3 regions of the Paenarthrobacter sp. 4246 genome follow, and region 2 is predicted to be linked to each of the others. Evidence: riboswitches for the same ligand, from Rfam matches in the RefSeq annotation. Region 2 holds a riboswitch; each other region holds the start of a gene.
The links. Region 2 has a riboswitch for S-adenosylmethionine ahead of ABIE35_RS04545 (hypothetical protein). Riboswitches for the same ligand answer to the same signal wherever they lie in the genome.
Positions count from the first base shown of each region.

Region 1: it holds a riboswitch for S-adenosylmethionine, as region 2 does, so the genes downstream of both, ABIE35_RS19555 (DUF1737 domain-containing protein) here and ABIE35_RS04545 (hypothetical protein) in region 2, are expected to answer to the same signal.
Region 3: it holds a riboswitch for S-adenosylmethionine, as region 2 does, so the genes downstream of both, metX (homoserine O-acetyltransferase MetX) here and ABIE35_RS04545 (hypothetical protein) in region 2, are expected to answer to the same signal.

Region 1 covers NZ_JBEPOP010000012.1:94,909-100,618, reverse strand. The annotation lists gene ABIE35_RS19565 (NtaA/DmoA family FMN-dependent monooxygenase) at 1-219, opposite strand, end outside; gene ABIE35_RS19560 (SulP family inorganic anion transporter) at 374-2,077, shown strand; SAM riboswitch class IV at 2,164-2,275, shown strand; gene ABIE35_RS19555 (DUF1737 domain-containing protein) at 2,289-2,555, shown strand; gene ABIE35_RS19550 (rhodanese-like domain-containing protein) at 2,552-2,962, shown strand; gene ABIE35_RS19545 (O-succinylhomoserine sulfhydrylase) at 2,963-4,171, shown strand; gene ABIE35_RS19540 (hypothetical protein) at 4,182-4,811, shown strand; gene ABIE35_RS19535 (glutamate--cysteine ligase 2) at 4,808-5,710, opposite strand, start outside.
Region 2 covers NZ_JBEPOP010000002.1:391,213-396,922, reverse strand. The annotation lists gene ABIE35_RS04565 (matrixin family metalloprotease) at 1-266, opposite strand, end outside; gene ABIE35_RS04560 (matrixin family metalloprotease) at 298-1,197, opposite strand; gene ABIE35_RS04555 (VIT1/CCC1 transporter family protein) at 1,282-2,454, opposite strand; gene ABIE35_RS04550 (hypothetical protein) at 2,687-2,878, shown strand; gene ABIE35_RS04545 (hypothetical protein) at 2,875-3,174, opposite strand; SAM riboswitch class IV at 3,192-3,311, opposite strand; gene ABIE35_RS04540 (sodium:solute symporter family protein) at 3,440-4,975, opposite strand; gene ABIE35_RS04535 (helix-turn-helix domain-containing protein) at 5,242-5,710, shown strand, end outside.
Region 3 covers NZ_JBEPOP010000013.1:45,342-51,051, forward strand. The annotation lists gene ABIE35_RS20050 (winged helix DNA-binding domain-containing protein) at 1-1,119, shown strand, start outside; gene ABIE35_RS20055 (hypothetical protein) at 1,195-1,617, shown strand; gene metX (homoserine O-acetyltransferase MetX) at 1,679-2,800, opposite strand; SAM riboswitch class IV at 2,816-2,932, opposite strand; gene ABIE35_RS20065 (bifunctional o-acetylhomoserine/o-acetylserine sulfhydrylase) at 3,118-4,458, opposite strand; gene ABIE35_RS20070 (VOC family protein) at 4,660-5,298, shown strand; gene ABIE35_RS20075 (CPBP family intramembrane glutamic endopeptidase) at 5,417-5,710, opposite strand, start outside.

The sequences.
Region 1 (5,710 bases), on a different contig from region 2:
GCCATACGTGTCCGGCACGGTGAGGGAATCCTCAATGATGAAGAGGTCCAACCCGGATTGTTCGAACGCACGGACTGCATCCTGGTACAGGGCGGGTTTCTTCCAGTCGTAACCCAGGGCGTAGCCGGGCGTCCCCCACCCCTGGACACCGAATCCGTGGCCCACAAACCATCCAAAATGCAGCATGGGCTTGAGTGTAGAACTGCTCTGTCCGTTCACCGCGACCTGATTTCATGCGAAGTTACAGGGGGACGTACTGGGTCAATTATGCTCCCGGGGCGTCACATTTGAACGCGGCTGGAGACGGTCCGGATTTTCCACATAAGGCGTATGTCGTGTTCCACAAACAGCAGGGGTCGGGAATGATCGCTGTATGAGTGCAGCAACCACCCGCCCCTCCGCCAAGGACCGGCTGTCCAGCGTCTGGGCCCTCAAGGGCTACAAGCGTGAATGGCTGCGGCACGATCTCGTTGCGGGCGCTGCGCTGTTTGCTTTGCTGGTGCCTGCCGGAATGGCCTATGCACAGGCAGCAGGGCTTCCCCCGGTCACCGGGCTTTACGCAACAGTTGTCCCGCTGCTGGTTTATGCGGTGGTGGGGCCCTCCCGCATTCTGGTCCTGGGACCCGACTCTGCCCTCGCCCCTATGATCGCCGCGGCGATTGTGCCGCTGGCAGCGGGAAGCAGCGAGAAATCCGTGGCGCTGGCCGGCTTGCTGGCCGTGTTGATCGGGGCACTCATGCTTGCCGGCTCGGCACTGAAACTGGGAGCCATTACGGGCCTGCTGTCCAAACCCATCCGGCTCGGGTACCTCAACGGAATCGCGCTGTTGGTGGCCCTTTCGCAGCTCCCGGCGTTTCTGGGGATTGCGGCCGACGGCGACATCTGGCAAAAGCTCGCAAAGGTCACCACCGGGTTACTGCGCGGCGAGGTCAACATCACCGCGTTGTTCTTGGGAGTGGGGTCACTGGCTCTCATCTGGATCCCCCGGCTCCTGAAGTGGAAGGTACCCGGTGTTCTGTTGGCGGTGGTTGGCTCGTGCGTGGCGACGGCGGTCTTCGGGCTTAACGACGACGTGAAAGTCACCGGGGTCCTGCCGCAGGGCCTGCCCATGCCCGCACTGGGAGGTATTGGCTGGGCAGACGCCCTGATGCTGCTCCCGGCCGCCGCAGGCATCGCGCTCATGGCTTTCGCTGACACTGGTGTGTTGTCTCAAACATTGGCAGCCAAGGAAGGGAAGAAGGTCTCCGGAAACAGGGAGATGGCAGCGCTTGGAGCAGCCAATGCTGCTACCGGCCTCTTGGGCGGATTCCCCATTTCAGGCAGTACCTCCAGGACACCGGTCGCCGTGGATGCCGGCGCAAAATCCCAGATGACAGGCGTGGTCGGCTCCGTGCTGGTGCTGGCCTTCATGCTGCTGGCTCCGGGAGTAACCGAGTACCTTCCATCGGCAACCCTGGCCGCCGTCGTTATCGCAGCAGCCATTGCACTAGCGGATCCTGCCGGCGTCCGGCGGCTCCTGCGGCTGAGCCGCAGCGAGTCCGTGGTGATGCTGGCTGCGTTCCTTGGAGTGCTGACAGTGGGTGTCCTCCAGGGAATCGTGGTGGCCATTGCCTTGGCACTCCTGGATTTTGTCCGCAGGGCATGGGATCCGTACAGAACCGAACTCGGCGCCGAGAAAGGCCTACCCGGGTATCACGATCTTGAACGGCACCCCGAGGGCGAGCGCATCCCCGGGCTCTTGATCCTCCGGTTTGATGCACCACTGTTCTTCGGCAACGGACAGGTTCTGGCCAGCTTTGTGAGGGAGCAACTCGACGAGGCCCCGGACGAGTCCACCGAGCCCATCAGCCACATCATCCTTGCCGCCGAACCCATCACCGGGATCGACACCACAGCGTTGGATGACCTGGTAACCCTGGACGAATGGTTGGCCAGAAAAGGAGTGGACCTGGTGTTTGCCGAGCTCAAAGGGCCTGTGAAGGACAAGTTGATCCGCCTCGGTACGGCGGCCCGATTTACGCCGGACCACTTCTACCCCACTGTCGGCGCGGCAGTGCGGGCGCTCAAGGACCGGTAATGGATCAGCCGCCGATTACGCAACATGACGACCATGCAGCCACCCGCAAGTGCGGCCCGACGCCCGTGGATGTTACGTTTTTCTTGAGTAATGAGTACCAGCGCAAAGCCCTGACTTGCTGGTCGGCAACCCTCTCTCCGGCGGGGTGCCTCAGGTGACTACTCGGCGTATCGACAACTCGAACTGCAAGCGTGACTGAGGAGCACCAGCAATGCCTGAACCCACTGAAGAAAAACTCTCTTACCGCCTGATTACAGGCCCGGATAACCGCGATTTCTGCGAGCGTATCCACAATTCCCTCGTCGAGGGCTATGTGCTCCATGGCAGCCCTGCAGCCACCTTCAACGGCACGGAAGTGATCGTTGCCCAAGCGATTGTGCTGCCCGCGGCGATCGCCAATGCTGATGCCGCCGTCGCCAACGCAGTGGACCAGCTTGAGAACTACGACGATGTAGAAGCATTCGAGGGCCACGCATGAGCTACGCAGGTGACCTGACCCCGCAGGACGCGTGGGCCAAGCTCGAAGAAGGCGCCATCCTGGTGGATGTTCGCACCGAGGGCGAGTGGGCCCACATCGGCATCCCGGACACCAAAGCCACCGAGAATGATCCCCTGTTCATCCAGTGGAACCTCGCTGGCGGTATCCCGAACTCCCGCTTCATCGAGGACCTGCAGCAGCAGGCACCCGAGGATGACGCCGTGGAGCTCGTCTTCATCTGCCGCTCCGGCCAGCGCTCCATCTCCGCTGCCATCGCCGCAACGCAGGCCGGCTTCACTGCGTACAACGTCCTTGAGGGCTTCGAAGGCGAACCGGACCGTTACGGTGAGCGCACCGTAAACGGCTGGAAGAACCGTGGCCTGCCGACGAATCTGGGGACCGAGTAAGTGACCTTTAATCCCGACGCCGCCAGCTGGAGCCCTGACACCCAGGCCGTTCGCGGTGGCCTTGACCGCACCAATTTCCAGGAAACGTCCGAGCCCGTTTTCCTGAACTCCGGGTTTGTCTATGAATCGGCCGCCGCTGCCGAACGTGCCTTCACGGGCGAGGACGAACGCTTCGTTTACTCCCGCTACGGCAACCCGTCCGTCGCCACTTTCCAGGAGCGGCTGCGACTGCTCGAAGGAACCGAGGCGTGCTTTGCTACGGCATCCGGCATGTCAGCGGTCTTCACCGCCCTGGGTGCCCTGCTGGCCTCAGGCGACCGCGTGGTGGCCGCCCGCTCGCTGTTCGGCTCCTGCTTCGTGATCCTCAACGAGATCCTGCCCCGCTGGGGCGTGGAGACGGTGTTCGTTGACGGCCCGGATCTGGATCAGTGGCGTGAAGCCCTCTCTGAACCGACCACAGCCGTGTTCTTTGAGTCGCCCTCCAATCCCATGCAGGAGATCGTCGACATCGCTGCCGTCAGCGAACTGGCGCATGCCGCCGGGGCGACCGTCGTTGTCGACAATGTCTTCGCCACTCCCCTGTTGCAGCGCTGCGGTGAGCTGGGCGCGGACGTGATCGTGTACTCCGGCACCAAGCACATCGATGGCCAAGGCCGTGTCCTTGGCGGCGCGATCCTGGGCACCAAAGAGTTCATCGATGGTCCCGTCAAGCAGCTCATGCGCCACACCGGCCCTTCCCTTTCCGCGTTCAATGCCTGGGTGCTGACCAAGGGTTTGGAGACCATCGGACTGCGCGTCAACCACAGCTCGGCATCCGCTTTGAAGATCGCGGAGTGGCTCGAGCAGCAGCCTGCCATCAGCTGGGTCAAGTACCCGCTGCTCACGTCCCACCCGCAGTACGAGCTTGCCGCGAAACAGATGAAGGCCGGCGGCACTGTGCTGACGTTCGAGCTGTCTCCTTCGGCCGGGCGCTCAGCCAAAGAGGCTGCGTTCGCCTTGCTCGATGGCCTCCGCGTCATTGACATCTCCAACAACCTGGGCGATTCCAAATCCCTCATCACCCACCCAGCTACCACCACCCACCGGGCCATGGGACCTGAGGGCCGGGCCGCGATCGGGCTTACCGACGGCGTGGTCCGCTTGTCTGTAGGACTGGAAGACGTGGACGATCTCATCCTGGATCTGGAGAAGGCCCTCAAACAGGTCTAGCCTTGCTGCCATGAGCGGGAACCATCCCTATCGCCGTGCCGGAGCGGTCATCGTTGCCGGCACGGTGGTGTGGTTCGTGGGAATCTCGCCGGTCTCGCGCGTCTACATCACTCCGGACGATGCCGAACGCCTGCGCATGCTGACCTCCGGACGGCGCGGCTGGATCGTGGGCCAGCACCTAACCGCAGTAGGGACCGTCGCCGTACCGGTGGGATTCGCCGCGTTTGCCCGCGCAGTTCCGGGTAAGGACGCCGTTCCGGACATCAACTCACCACGCGGGAAAGCGAAGAAGTGGGCTTACGCTGCCGCCGCCGCATTGCTCGCGGGTGCCCCGTTCTTCGTCTCCAGCCTCACCCGGCGGGCAGCTGACCTCGAGGGTTTTGCCTACCGCCGGGGATCCAACGCGCCGTTCCTGGCCTATTCGGGATTGCATGTGGTGGCGTTGGCCGCCTTGGGTGGGAGTCTCCTTTCCTTGCCCACAAAACGCTGGATCGGCGTTACGGCCGCAATCAGCGCCCCTGTCTACGGTGCCATTCTGGTAGCAAAAAAGGACATCCCGCCGTTCTGCTTCTATTTGGTGGAGGGTCTCACTGGCGCCTACTTGATGGCCTGGGAAGAAACGGAAACCGACAAGGCCTAAGGCCTCCTGACTCGGGACAGCATCGGCGCGGGTTCCTTGTGCGCGTCGGCGGAGGTTCCGCGAACCGTCACCTTCGCTGCATGCCCGACGACGGCGGCCAGGGCAGCGCTGGTGGGCGGACCGTCCGGCTGGTTCTGGCTGCCGCGCTGCCTGTTGTTGTACCGCACTGCAGCTTCCCGTTGCTCGTCCGCGCCGTTCCCCCGCTCCAGCAGAGCTGAGATCCCCGCTTTGACCAGCTCCAGTTCGCCTTGGTCATCCAGCACTGGGCTCACGTAATCCACCAGGGCCCAGACGACGTCCGCCGCCGGCTGGGGGCGGAAATCACCGAAGTCCAGGAGCTCTCCACGCAAGCCCGCATTGCTGGCCTGCCAACTCGCCATCCGCAGGAGTGCCGTGGGCACCGCGGTGGGCTCAACGCCGTCGAGCATTTCCAAGGAAGCGGTCTCCACCAAAGCCCGCACCAGTACCGCAATCAACGCGGCGTCCTCGGCGCGGAGGCAGACGTCGGCCACGCGGACCTCCACTGTGGGGTGGTTCCGGGAGATTCGGGCGTCGAAGTAGATCATGCCCTCATCCAGGATCACGCCTGTTTCCAACAGCCGATTCACGATGCGCCGGTAGGCAGTGAGTGATCCGAACACGCCGGACGGTCCAGAGGTGGGCCAGCGGTTCCATGCCTGGGTGCGGTAGCTGTCGAAACCGGTGGGAAGGCCTCGCCAGTAGGGTGAGTTAGCGGTGAGGGCCGTGAGCACGGCGAGTTTGTCCCGGATATGGTCCAGCACCACCACACCTTCCTCAGGGGATTCGACAGAGGTGTGCACGTGGAATCCGCACGTCAATTGTTCCGTGGCGATGATTCCGAAGCGATCCAGCATCGCGGCATAGCGGGGATCCGGGGT
Region 2 (5,710 bases):
AAATACGCCCCCGCGCAGACCAAGCCGAGGATGCCCAGGAAGAACAGGATGGCGGCGATGCTGCTGTGCTTGATCGGCCGTGCTGGTGCCGGTGGCAGCGTGGGCCCGGGCCGGTAGGGGCCATGCGGAGGATCATGGGGGCGAAGGGGATCGGGGTCCTGCCACTGGGGCGACCCGTTAGGTTCCATGGAACCCCCTGACGTGGAGGCCGCGACGGGAGGTGGGGCGCCGCCGTCGACCGTAGTCGCCAGCATAAGTCCGGACACGCCGGGAGTCCATGGCCCCCTGAACCGGCTGTTAGATGTCCTCGCGGCAGGGGGCCGAGGCAAGGAGGTGCAGTCCGGTCAGGTCGCCGGCCGCAAGGCCGTCAGGGGCGCCAATTTCCGGGTACATGAGTTGGACCGGATCATCAACGTGGTCCAAACCCATGACGTGCCCCAGCTCGTGCTGCATGACCGCCAGGACGTAGTCGGCGCCTTCAGGATCAGCGAGGAGTTCGGCGACCTGCGGGGTGTCCAGCTCCAGGCTGCCCGTGATGTAGCTTTTGGGTCCGTTGTTGAGTGAGTACATGGTGCTGCCGCCCGTACCAATGACTTTGTCCGCCAACGCCGGTGCGGCCTCCGGCGTGGTCCACGAAATCAGCAGGGGAGCCCAGCGGTCGCCGTACTTGGCCGGCTGGTATGGCTCCCGTCGGTCTACCGGCAACTCGTCGGTGGTGCCGTCGTTGACGAACTGAATTCCGGAAGCGGCGGAGACATTCGCGATCGCTGTCTCCAGCAGTGCATCGGAACCCTCCGGCGCGGACGCTTCGTTCACCACGTAGTGCAGCGGGCGGCACGGCGAGTACCCCACCGGAGTGCCGTCGTCGTTGGTAGCCAGGAACTTATACGAATTGTTGGTAGTTTCCGGCGCCTTCGGCGAAGCCAGCGGGGCGTCCGCCTCCTCAAATCCGGGTGGCGGGGCGTCTGCCGCACGTGCAGGTGCCGTTTGCTTCTGCCCTGGTCGCCCGTCGTGCGCGGCACCAGGGACGCTCACACCGGGAAAAAGGGCGGTGATCCGCGGGTCTCCATGCAGGAATCCGCTGACCAACACTGCCACCACAGCGGCAATTCCGGCCATGAGCACGCCACGGAGGATGCGCCAGGCCGTGCTGGCACGCCGGTGCTTTGGCGCACGCGTTTCCCGCTCCGAGTCCACGGTTCTCCATTCCTCACGCCCTGGTCACGCGGGGCAGCGCGGAGGACGAACCAACATTACGGGCTGCGGGGGGAGCCGTCCAAACTAGACGATGGTTGCCCCGAACACCAGGCCCAACCCGTAAGTGGCGGCAGCCGCTGCCAGGCCGATCGCGAGCTGGCGCAGCCCGCGGCTCAGCGGCGACGTCCCGGACAGCAAGCCCACGACGGAGCCGGTCGCCAGAAGCGCGATGCCCACCAGTACACCGGCCACCATCAAGGCGGCAATGCCCGTCATTCCGAAGATGAAGGGCAGGATGGGAACGATGGCACCGGAAGCGAAGAAGCAGAAGCTGGACATCGCTGCACCCCATGCCGAACCGACGGATTCGTGCTCGTCACCGGCGGGCTTCTCAGGCTGCAGGGAGAGGCTGGGATCGCAGTCACAGCTGAACAGGCCCATGCGCTCTGCGGCGCGATGCTCAGCGGCCTCACGCGTCATGCCGCGGGCAAGATACACCAGCACCAATTCGTTGTGCTCGATGTCCAACGACGGTGCAGCCGTGAGAGTGGCTTGGGTGGGCAGGGTCGCGTTGAGTAGTTCCCGCTGGGAGCGCACCGAGACGTACTCACCGGCGCCCATGGACAGTGCGCCCGCCAAAAGACCTGCCACACCGCTCATCAGCACCACCGGACTGGGTACGCCGGTGGCGGCCATGCCCATGACCAGCGAAAGGTTGCTCACCAAACCGTCGTTGGCGCCGAAGACCGCGGCGCGGAAGGTACCGGAGAGCCGGTTCCGACCACGGGTGGCCAGTCCCCTGACCACCTCTTCGTGGATCTGTTCGTCAGCCACCATGGCGGGTGTTGCGGCGGGTTCGGAGCCGTACGGGGAGCGGCCTTCTGCGCGTTGGGCCAGGGCCAGCACAAAGACCGACCCGAAGTTGCGGGCCAGGAAGCCCAGCAACTGGCTGCGCGTTGATGCGGCCTTGGGCATTCCGGCGTGCTCACCCAGGAGCTTGAGCCAGTGGGCCTCGTGCCGGCCTTCGGCTTCGGCCAGGGCCAGCAGAATTTGGCGTTCTTCGCCCTCGCGCCTCTGGGCGAGTTCGCGGTAGACGGCTGCCTCGGCGCGCTCATCGGCGAGGTACTGGCGCCATCTGCGGATGTCGGCGTGCGAGGGTGGCACGGGTTGCGTTCCGACGTTCTCGGGGACTGCCGATTCGGGGGTGGGGTCCGGAGCTGGGCTCGACGAACCGGGGGATTCCTGGTGCTGTTGCACTTTCTCTCCTGTGCTGGGTGGGGTAGTTGCGGCCCCATTGCACGCCCCACTGTACCGCTTATCTGCGCGGTTTTTTGGCTGGTATTCCTCACTTGGAATGTTCGGTGCACCGTAATTTCCGGCCGTCCTTGACCCTCGCCTGACCCGGTGCTCAGATGGAAGGACAGGGGCGGGGGCCCACCCCGCGCACGTTCAACAGGGCTTGAGCGGCCCACGAGACGGAGGTTGCACCATGGACACCACCGAATCACACGCCAACTACCCGGAACGGACCACTATTGAGTCAGATCCGGCCTACGACTATGCCGAGAACCAGGAAGTGGACGAGGCCTGGGTGGAAGAGGTGGACGCCTCCGAGGATGACGAACGTGTGGTCCCCATCGACGAAACCGAGGAATTCCGCGAAGAAGACGAGGAAATCTAGGCGGGCTCCTCGCGGCTGAGTGTGTAATGAAGCTGCAGACCCGCGCGTTTGCCGGCCGCCGCGACAGTCACCGTTAGGGTTCTTGACGCACCACACCAGAGGGTCGGCCGCACCGCTTGGGCCAATGCTTGGGCGATCAAGCGTGGTTGAGGATGTCCGAAACGCCGGGTTCCGGCCTTGGCAGTGATGGTCACCGTGCCCAGGAAGAGGTCGACGGCGGGAATCACCGCGACCTTGTGCGTGTCTGTTTGTACCGGGGTACTTGTAGCCGGGGTGGTATCGCCTTGGTACGGCAAGGGACTGCTCCTTTGGGGGAGTGCTCTTGCCCGCTCGGTTGTCTCTGGTCCGGGACGGGCCGCTTCCTCATCCGAACCACCCGTGAACATGGGGTTGGTGTGTGGCCAGTCGGAGCTTGGCACCACATCTCTTGAAGCTGGGACCACCTTACCGCAGGGCTACCCCAGCAAGTTGGGGCGCCCTGTTCCTGGGGACAAAACAAAGGCGGCGCCGCCCCGAAAAGGGGAGGCGCCGCCGTCGAACTTTGCTCTGTTACGTGCAGGGTTACTTGTGGCTGCTGACCGGGTGGGCCTCAGGCGGGAGTTCCTCGGAGACGGCACCAGCAACGCGCTTGTCCCAGGCCTCGCGGACCGCGGGATCAGTGGGCGGGGTGAGCAGTGAAATCACTACGTAGGCGATGAACGAAGCGGCGAGACCGTAGTAGATCGGTTCGTTGGCGTAGACGCCGTCCGCGCTCGGAATGACGCCCAAGGCGAAGAGGATCAGCAGGGTCAGCGTCAGCACCGATCCCACTGCCATGGACCATGCAGCGGCAATACCCGTGCCGCGCTTCCACACCAAACCGCCCAGAATTGCGACCAGGAGGCCACCCACCAGGATGTCGTAGGCGATGGTGAGGGCAATCACCACGTCCTGTGCCGCCATGGAAATCAGTACTGCCACGATGCCGAGTCCAAGAACCCAGTAGCGGTTTGCTTTGACGTCGTGCTCGGGGTTTTCGCTGTCATCGGTGTTGATGGTCTTGCCGAACCAGCTGGCCACGAACGGGACAACGTCCGCACGTGCCACCGTGGCTGCGGCAATCAGGGCGCCGGAAGCGGTGGACATCATGGCTGCAACAGCCGCGGCCATGACCAGGCCGCCGATGCCGACGGGCAGGATGTGGGTTGCCACCTCTGCGTACACTACGTCCTTGCCGAGGTTGGTGACATCGATGTCCGGCAATGCCACCCGGGCAGCCAAGCCGATCAGGGCGCCGGCGATGCCGTAGAGAATGCAGTAGATACCGGCCGTGGCTCCGCCCCAACGGGCAACAGCGGGGGTCTTGGCAGTGAAGACGCGCTGCCAGATGTCCTGACCGATCAGGAGGCCCAGTGTGTAGACCACGAAGTACGTGATGATGGTCTGGGCACCGATGCCATCGATCTGGAAGAAGGTGTCGTCAAGGCGCTCACGGATGCCGTCCATGCCGCCGGCAGCGTTCAGGACGAACGGGAGCATCAGGAAGAAGATGCCTACGGTCTTGATGATGAACTGAACCTGGTCGGCCAACGTGATGGACCACATGCCGCCAATGGTGGAGTAAACCAGGACGATCGCGCCGCCAACGGCGATGGCAAGCCAGCGCTCCCAGTCGAAGAGCACCACGAAGATGGTGGCGTAGGCGCCGGTGGACGTAGCGCAGAGCATGAGCGTGTACGCCAGCATGACGATGCCGGAGGTCTGCGTGGCCCTGCTGCCGTAGCGAAGGCTCAGCATCTGGGAGACCGTGTAGATCTTCAGGCGCTGGATGGTGCCGGCGAACAGGAGGCTGAGCAGCAGCACGCCTGCGCCGATGGCCACCACCAGCCACATGCCGGAGATGCCGAACTTGTAACCGAGGCCGACGCCGCCCACGGTGGAAGCGCCACCGAGGACCACAGCGGCCATGGTGCCGGTGTAAAGGAACGGTCCCAGGCGGCGGCCGGCCACCAGGAAGTCGCTGTTGTTCTTGGTGCGGGACTTGCCCCACCAGCCGAATGCCAGCATGGCGAGCAGGTACACCACCACGATTGCGATGTTAATAGCCGAAGATTCCATGAACGGTCCTTGGAGCTGATGCACGGAGGTTGGGGTTTTCGACGATACTCCTGCGAAGCGTCGAAGTCTCTGTGCTGATGGTTGGAGATTGGGTGAGTGTTGTGTGCCTCACAGACAACACTTGTTGCCTATGAGGATATGTTGTGATCGGAGTAACAGTCAAGATGCTTTGGTCATGGTTCCGCCGATTCTGGTCCTGTTCGCCCGTCTCCCGGCTACTATTGCTCCAATGACAGGGCCATATGACAGGCCTGAAAGGTTCGTGAATGAAGGCTCTCCCCGTTGAACCGAGCAATGTTCCTGTTGCCATCGGTTCCAGAATCCGCGCAGCCCGGCAGGCGCAGCGCCTCACCATTGAGCAAGTGGCTGATGCTACCGGGCTGACCAAGGGCTTCCTCAGCCGCGTGGAGCGTGACCTGACATCGCCCTCGGTCGCTTCTCTGGTCACCCTGTGCCAGGTGTTGTCGGTCTCTGTGGGTGATTTATTCGCCGCCCCGGAGACGCACCTGACCAGGCGCGACGACGGCCCCCGCATCTCCCTGGGGGGTCAGGGCATCGTGGAGCGGTTGCTGACGGCCCGCTCTGAGCGCCGGCTCCAGATTTTGCAGGCCACCATTGAGCCACGGGGCCGTGGGGAAAACGAACTCTACGCCGTTGACTGCGACGTCGATGTCCTGCACGTGGTCAAGGGCAGGATCAAGCTCATCCTGACCAACGAAGCGTACGACCTCGAAG
Region 3 (5,710 bases), on a different contig from region 2:
CTGCGCCTGCGACGGCAGCAACTGCGGGCTCCTTTGTCCGGGACCGCCGGAGACGTGGTCCGCAACCTGTTGGCAGTCCAGTCCCAGGAATTTCCGTATGCGCGGTGGACCCTTGCCCAAAGGACATCCGCTTCCACTTCCTCCGACGTGGAACAAGCCGTTGCCGATGGAACCATCCTGCGGACGCACATCCTGCGGCCCACGTGGCATTTTGTGCACCGGGATGATCTCGGCTGGCTGATGGGGCTCTCAGCGGACCGGCTGCATCAGGGAAACAAAGGTATGTACCGCCAAACAGGCGTGGACGAAGAAACGTCCGCACTCAGTGGCCGGATCCTGGCCTCAGCCGTAGCGGACGGTGCCCACAAGACGCGCGAAGAGCTGGCTGGGGTCCTGGGACAGGCCGGCTTCCCCAGCAAGGGCCTGGGGTTTATCTATCACCTCATGCACGCCGAGATCAGTCGCATCCTGGTGAGCGGCGCCCCCATCCGCTCGGCTGGGGGCGCCCTGAAACAGACGTATGCCCTCTTCGAAGAGCGAGTGCCGGGTTTCGTGCCCACGCCGTTGACCGGGGAGGTCCGTGAAGAAGCCCTGGGCACGTTGGTTCTCCGGTACTTCGGCAGCCGCGGTCCCGCCACCATCAAGGACTGTGCCGTGTGGTCCGGGCTGACCATGAAAGACGTAAAGCTGGGCATCCAGGTGGCCGGCGAGCTATCGCCGGGCGCCCTGGCATCACTCGCCATGGACGGCCTCGAGTTTTACCTCGCCCCGGAAGATGCCGTCGAGCTCACCAACCCCGGGGGCCCTTCGCGTCTGCCTGACGCAGGACTCCCCCGCATCGACCTCATCCAGTGCTACGACGAATACGTCATGGGCTATTCGCAGTCCCGGCACTATCTGGGTGGGACAGCACCGTACTTCCCCGAAGACAACGGGCCCATGCACGTGGTCCTGATGGATGGCAGGTTGGCTGGATGGTGGCGCCATGGATTCTCCGGCGGCGCCTGCCAACTGGATGTCCGCATGAACCGGCCGGCAAGCCCTCCCGAACAGATGGCTTTGGAGGCCGAAGTGGAACGCTATGGGCAGTTCCTGGGCATGGAAGCCCGGCTCCACTGAAGTGTTCACTGCAGGCGCCGGAGTTCACGCCGTGCGACCGGGCTAAGCTGGGATAAGACCTAGGAGGCCTGCACTGTGAACAATCTGATCTTCTGGATCATCGTCTGCTCGTGGCTGATTCCGCTCGGCATCCGCATGTACAACCGATCCCGCGCGCGCCGGATCCAGAACGGAACCTTCCGCGGCCCTGGCTATCCCCCGCAGCAGAACCTGCCCGGCCCCGGCTATCCGGCACAGAGTTACCCGCCCCAGGATTACCCCACACAGGATTACCCGGGCTATTCGTCCGGGCCGGCCGTCATCCGCCCTGTAGATGACGGACCGCAGTCCGGGGCGCCGTCGAACACTTCCTCCCCCACGCCTTTCCCGGCAACCAACGGATCGGAGCCGCAAGGCTACCGCGCCCGCAAGCTGGCAGAGCTGGACGCGAAGTTCAGCAACGGGGAGATCGCCATGGAGGACTACATGAAGCAGCGCGGCGACATCATGAACGGCTAGCTTGGCGGCCAACCCAGCGTCCTGCAGCCGCTACTCAACTGTCCTGCAACGGCCACTCAACTCAGGCGAAGAAGGCTCCGCGGAGCTGTGCTGAGAGCTGGCCGATTTCCGTCAGGAACCCGTCATGGCCGATCGGCGCCTCAATGACGTGAACCGGAACATCACCCGGCAAGGCTGCGGCCAATTCCCGGGATTGCGCCGGGAAATACAACCTGTCGCTGTCCACGGCCGCGACGAAAAACTCCGCAGTGGTGCGCGACAATGCTGCCTGCAGCGATCCACGGCCGCGTGCGACGTCGTGGGACATCAGGGCTTCGGTGATGGCGATGTAGCTGTTGGCGTCGAAACGCCGGACGAGCTTTGTTCCCTGGTGGTCCAGGTAGCTCTCCACCTGATAGCGGCCACGCTCCCCCAGGACCGCAGCGGCCAAAGGTGTCTCCTGGTGCTGGGCTTCACGGCCGAAGCGGAAGTCCAGCTCCAACGCGGAGCGGTAGGTGATGTGGGCGATGCGCCGGGCCAACGCAAGCCCTTGTTCAGGGGCCGTGCCCCCGTAGTAATCGCCGTTGTTGAAGTTCGGGTCCTGGCGAATGGCCAGGGTTTGGGCCTGCGCAAAGGCGATCTGCTCGGCCGTGCTGTAGGCACCCACGGATATCACGGCGCAGCGTTTCACCCGCTCCGGGAAGGTCGCTGCCCATTCCAACGCGCGGGCCCCGCCCATGGAACCGCCCAACACGGCGTGCCAGGCCTGGATTCCCAAGGCTTCGGCCAGGCGTGCCTCGGCCTCGGTGCTGTCTCGCAGGGTGACCAAGGGGAACCGGGAGCCCCAAGGACGGCCGTCCGGCGCCTCCGAGGACGGTCCGGTACTGCCGTAGCAGCCACCCACGATGTTGATGGAGATGACAAAGAACCTGTTGGTGTCGATGGTGGCACCGGGGCCTACCAGTTGCTCCCACCATCCTTCTTCGTCCGTAGCTCCCCGGGCAACGTGCGTGCTGCCCGTGAGGGCGTGCTGGATGAGCACGGCATTGGAGGCATCGGCGTTCAGCTGCCCCCAGGTCTCATAAGCGAGGACGACGTCGGGAAGGAATCCGCCGGCCTCAAGGTCCAGCGACCCAATGGCGGCGTACTTGACGGTTCCGTCTTCTTCTCCGGATTTGGGAAGGGCTGTAGCAGTAATGGTCATTCCTTTGACACCTTAACCTCGCGCTTGCCCGTCGCCTTGCGTGCGAACAGGCCAGGTCTTCACCCGGGGCACCCCACCGCGGAGGAGGGTTGCCGGCCAGCAAGCCGGGGCTATGCGCTGGCACTCATGACCTAATACGAAGAGTCTAGGAAATACAGGGCGGTTATGGCGAAGAATATGACATCAGTGTGACGGTTCGGGGCGTTTTCGTTCACGAAGCAGCACTCCGGAATGCCACCCGGCGAATAATCGTCGGTCCGGGCGGCATTCCAGGAAAGGCGTCAGGCGTGTTCACGCCGCAGGTTTCAGGGCTTGTTTCAAGCTCCCTTGGCGGCCCGGAATCCGGCTTCGAGGTCGGCGATGATGTCATCCACGTGCTCAATTCCCACGGACAAGCGAACCAAGCCGGGGGTCACACCGGCCGCCAGCTGCTGCTCAACCGTCAGCTGGCTGTGCGTAGTGGAGGCCGGATGTATAACCAGCGAGCGGACATCGCCGATGTTGGCAACATGCGAGTGCAGTTCCAGTCCGTCAACGAAGCGCTTGCCCGCTTCAACACCGCCCTTGATGTTGAAAGCAACAATGGCGCCGGTGCCTTGCGGACCGTACTTCCGGCCGCGGTCGTACCACGGACTGGACGGCAGACCCGCATAGGCAACCGATTCGACGTCGTCGTGGGCTTCCAGCCACTCTGCCACCTTGGTGGCGTTGGCTACGTGACGTTCGACGCGCAGGCTCAGCGTCTCCAGTCCCTGGGCGATCAGGAAGGCGTTGAACGGGGACACAGCGGAGCCGAGGTCGCGAAGAAGCTGGACCCGTGCCTTCAGAACGTAGGAGAGGTTGGCGCCGAGTGCCCCGTCCTTGCCAAGATCCCGGGCGTAGACCAAACCGTTGTAGCTGGGGTCCGGGGTGTTGAAACCCGGGAAGCGGTCCGGGTCCTTGCCGAAATCGAAATTGCCTGAATCCACGATTACGCCGGCGATGGCAGAACCGTGGCCACCGAGGTACTTGGTGGCGGAGTGGACCACGATGTCGGCGCCCCACTCGATGGGACGGATGAGGTAGGGGGTGGACAGCGTGTTGTCGACGATGAGGGGCACGCCGGCCTCGTGCGCGGTGCGGGCAATGCCCTCGATGTCCAGCACATCCTGGCGCGGGTTGGACACAACCTCGCCGAAGAACAGTTTGGTATTCGGCTGGACCGCCTCACGCCACTGGTCCAGGTTATCCGGGTCCTCCACGAAGGTCACCGAGATGCCGAACTTCTTCAAGGTGTGCGCCAGCAGGTTGTAAGTACCGCCATACAGGCTGGGGCTCGCCACGATGTGGTCGCCGGCCTCCGCGATGTTAAGGATCGCAAAGGTCTCCGCGGCCTGGCCAGAGCTCAGCAGGAGGGCACCCAAGCCGCCTTCGAGGCTCGCGATCCGCTGCTCCACGGCATCCTGCGTCGGGTTGCCGATCCGGGTGTAGATGGGCGCGAGCTCGGCCAGGGCAAACCGGTTGGCTGCGCTCTCGGCGCTGGGGAACACAAAGGACGTGGTCTGGTAGATCGGCAGTGCCCGTGCTCCCGTGGCAGAGTCAGGCTCCTGACCTGCGTGGATCTGGCGGGTTTCGAAAGACCATCCTTGTGACATGGAGTTCTCCTGTTCGTGGCGCATGGGTTCTGTGGAAACGTGCTGCATGTGAGCTGGGGCCAGTCTAGGAAGTGTCCGGAGCCATGGACAGCTTTATGACGCCGGTGGAATCTTTCGGTCTTTCAGCGTCACTGCATGACGCCACGCGGCAGCAGTTATACACATCCCACCTTAGTTAGGCTTGACTTAGCTGAGACCCCGATCACAAAGTGCCAAGATGAAGCCATGCGCATGGATCACGTCTCTTACGCCTGTGAACGAGATGGCCTTCTGGCCACTACCGAACGAATTTCCGCGGCACTGGGAGTGGACGCTGTCCGGGGCGGAGTGCACCCGCGCTTTGGTACCCGGAACATGATCATTCCCCTTGCGGATAACAAGTACCTGGAAGTTGTGGAGGTCCTGGACCACCCCGCTTCCGACAAAGCACCCTTTGGCCAAGCAGTTCGTGCCCGCTCGGCCGCCGGTGGTGGATGGATGGGCTGGTGCGTCGCTGTTGACGATCTGGCACCGTTTGAGGACCGCCTTGGCCGTTCCGCTGTGCCGGGCAACCGCAAGTTCCCTGACGGCCGCGAACTGGTGTGGCAGCAGATCGGCATCCTGGGGTTGATCGCAGATCCCCAGGTTCCGTACTTGCTCAAGTGGGAGGGCGATCCGTCACTTCACCCGTCCAGGATTTACGAAAGCGACGTCAAGATGTCCAGCCTCACCATTGCGGGCTCGGCGGAACGCGTCACCGAATGGCTCGGAGAACCGGTGGAAAAGCCGCTGGAGGACGTCGCTGTCCAGTGGATGGCGCCGCACGGCACTCCGGGAATCATGTCAGTAACTTTCGAAACCGCCTCAGGAGCCGTCACCATCTGACCGCCCCGTCCATCCGGGCTCGTCCCGGCGCCGGTCACCCCTGTCCGGTAGGAACTTCGGCCGCCATCAGCGGGTGCCAAAGACGTCACCCACCGATGGCGGCCGGATTTTTTTCGCCCTACCCCAGGCCCATCGCCTTGCCGAACAGGCTGAAGCCCACGAATGCCACTATGTCCAGCAACGCGTGGGCAATCACCAGGGGCATCACCCGCTTGGTCTTGGTATAGATCCACGCGAACACCAGACCCATGACCACGTTGCCGATGAACGGCCCAAAACCCTGGTACAGGTGGTAGGTCCCCCGCAGGACGGCGCTGACCACAATGGCCACGGGCATGCTCCAACCGAACTTGCCGAAGCGGTCCATGAGGTATCCCACCACGATCACTTCTTCCACGACCGCGTGCCGCAC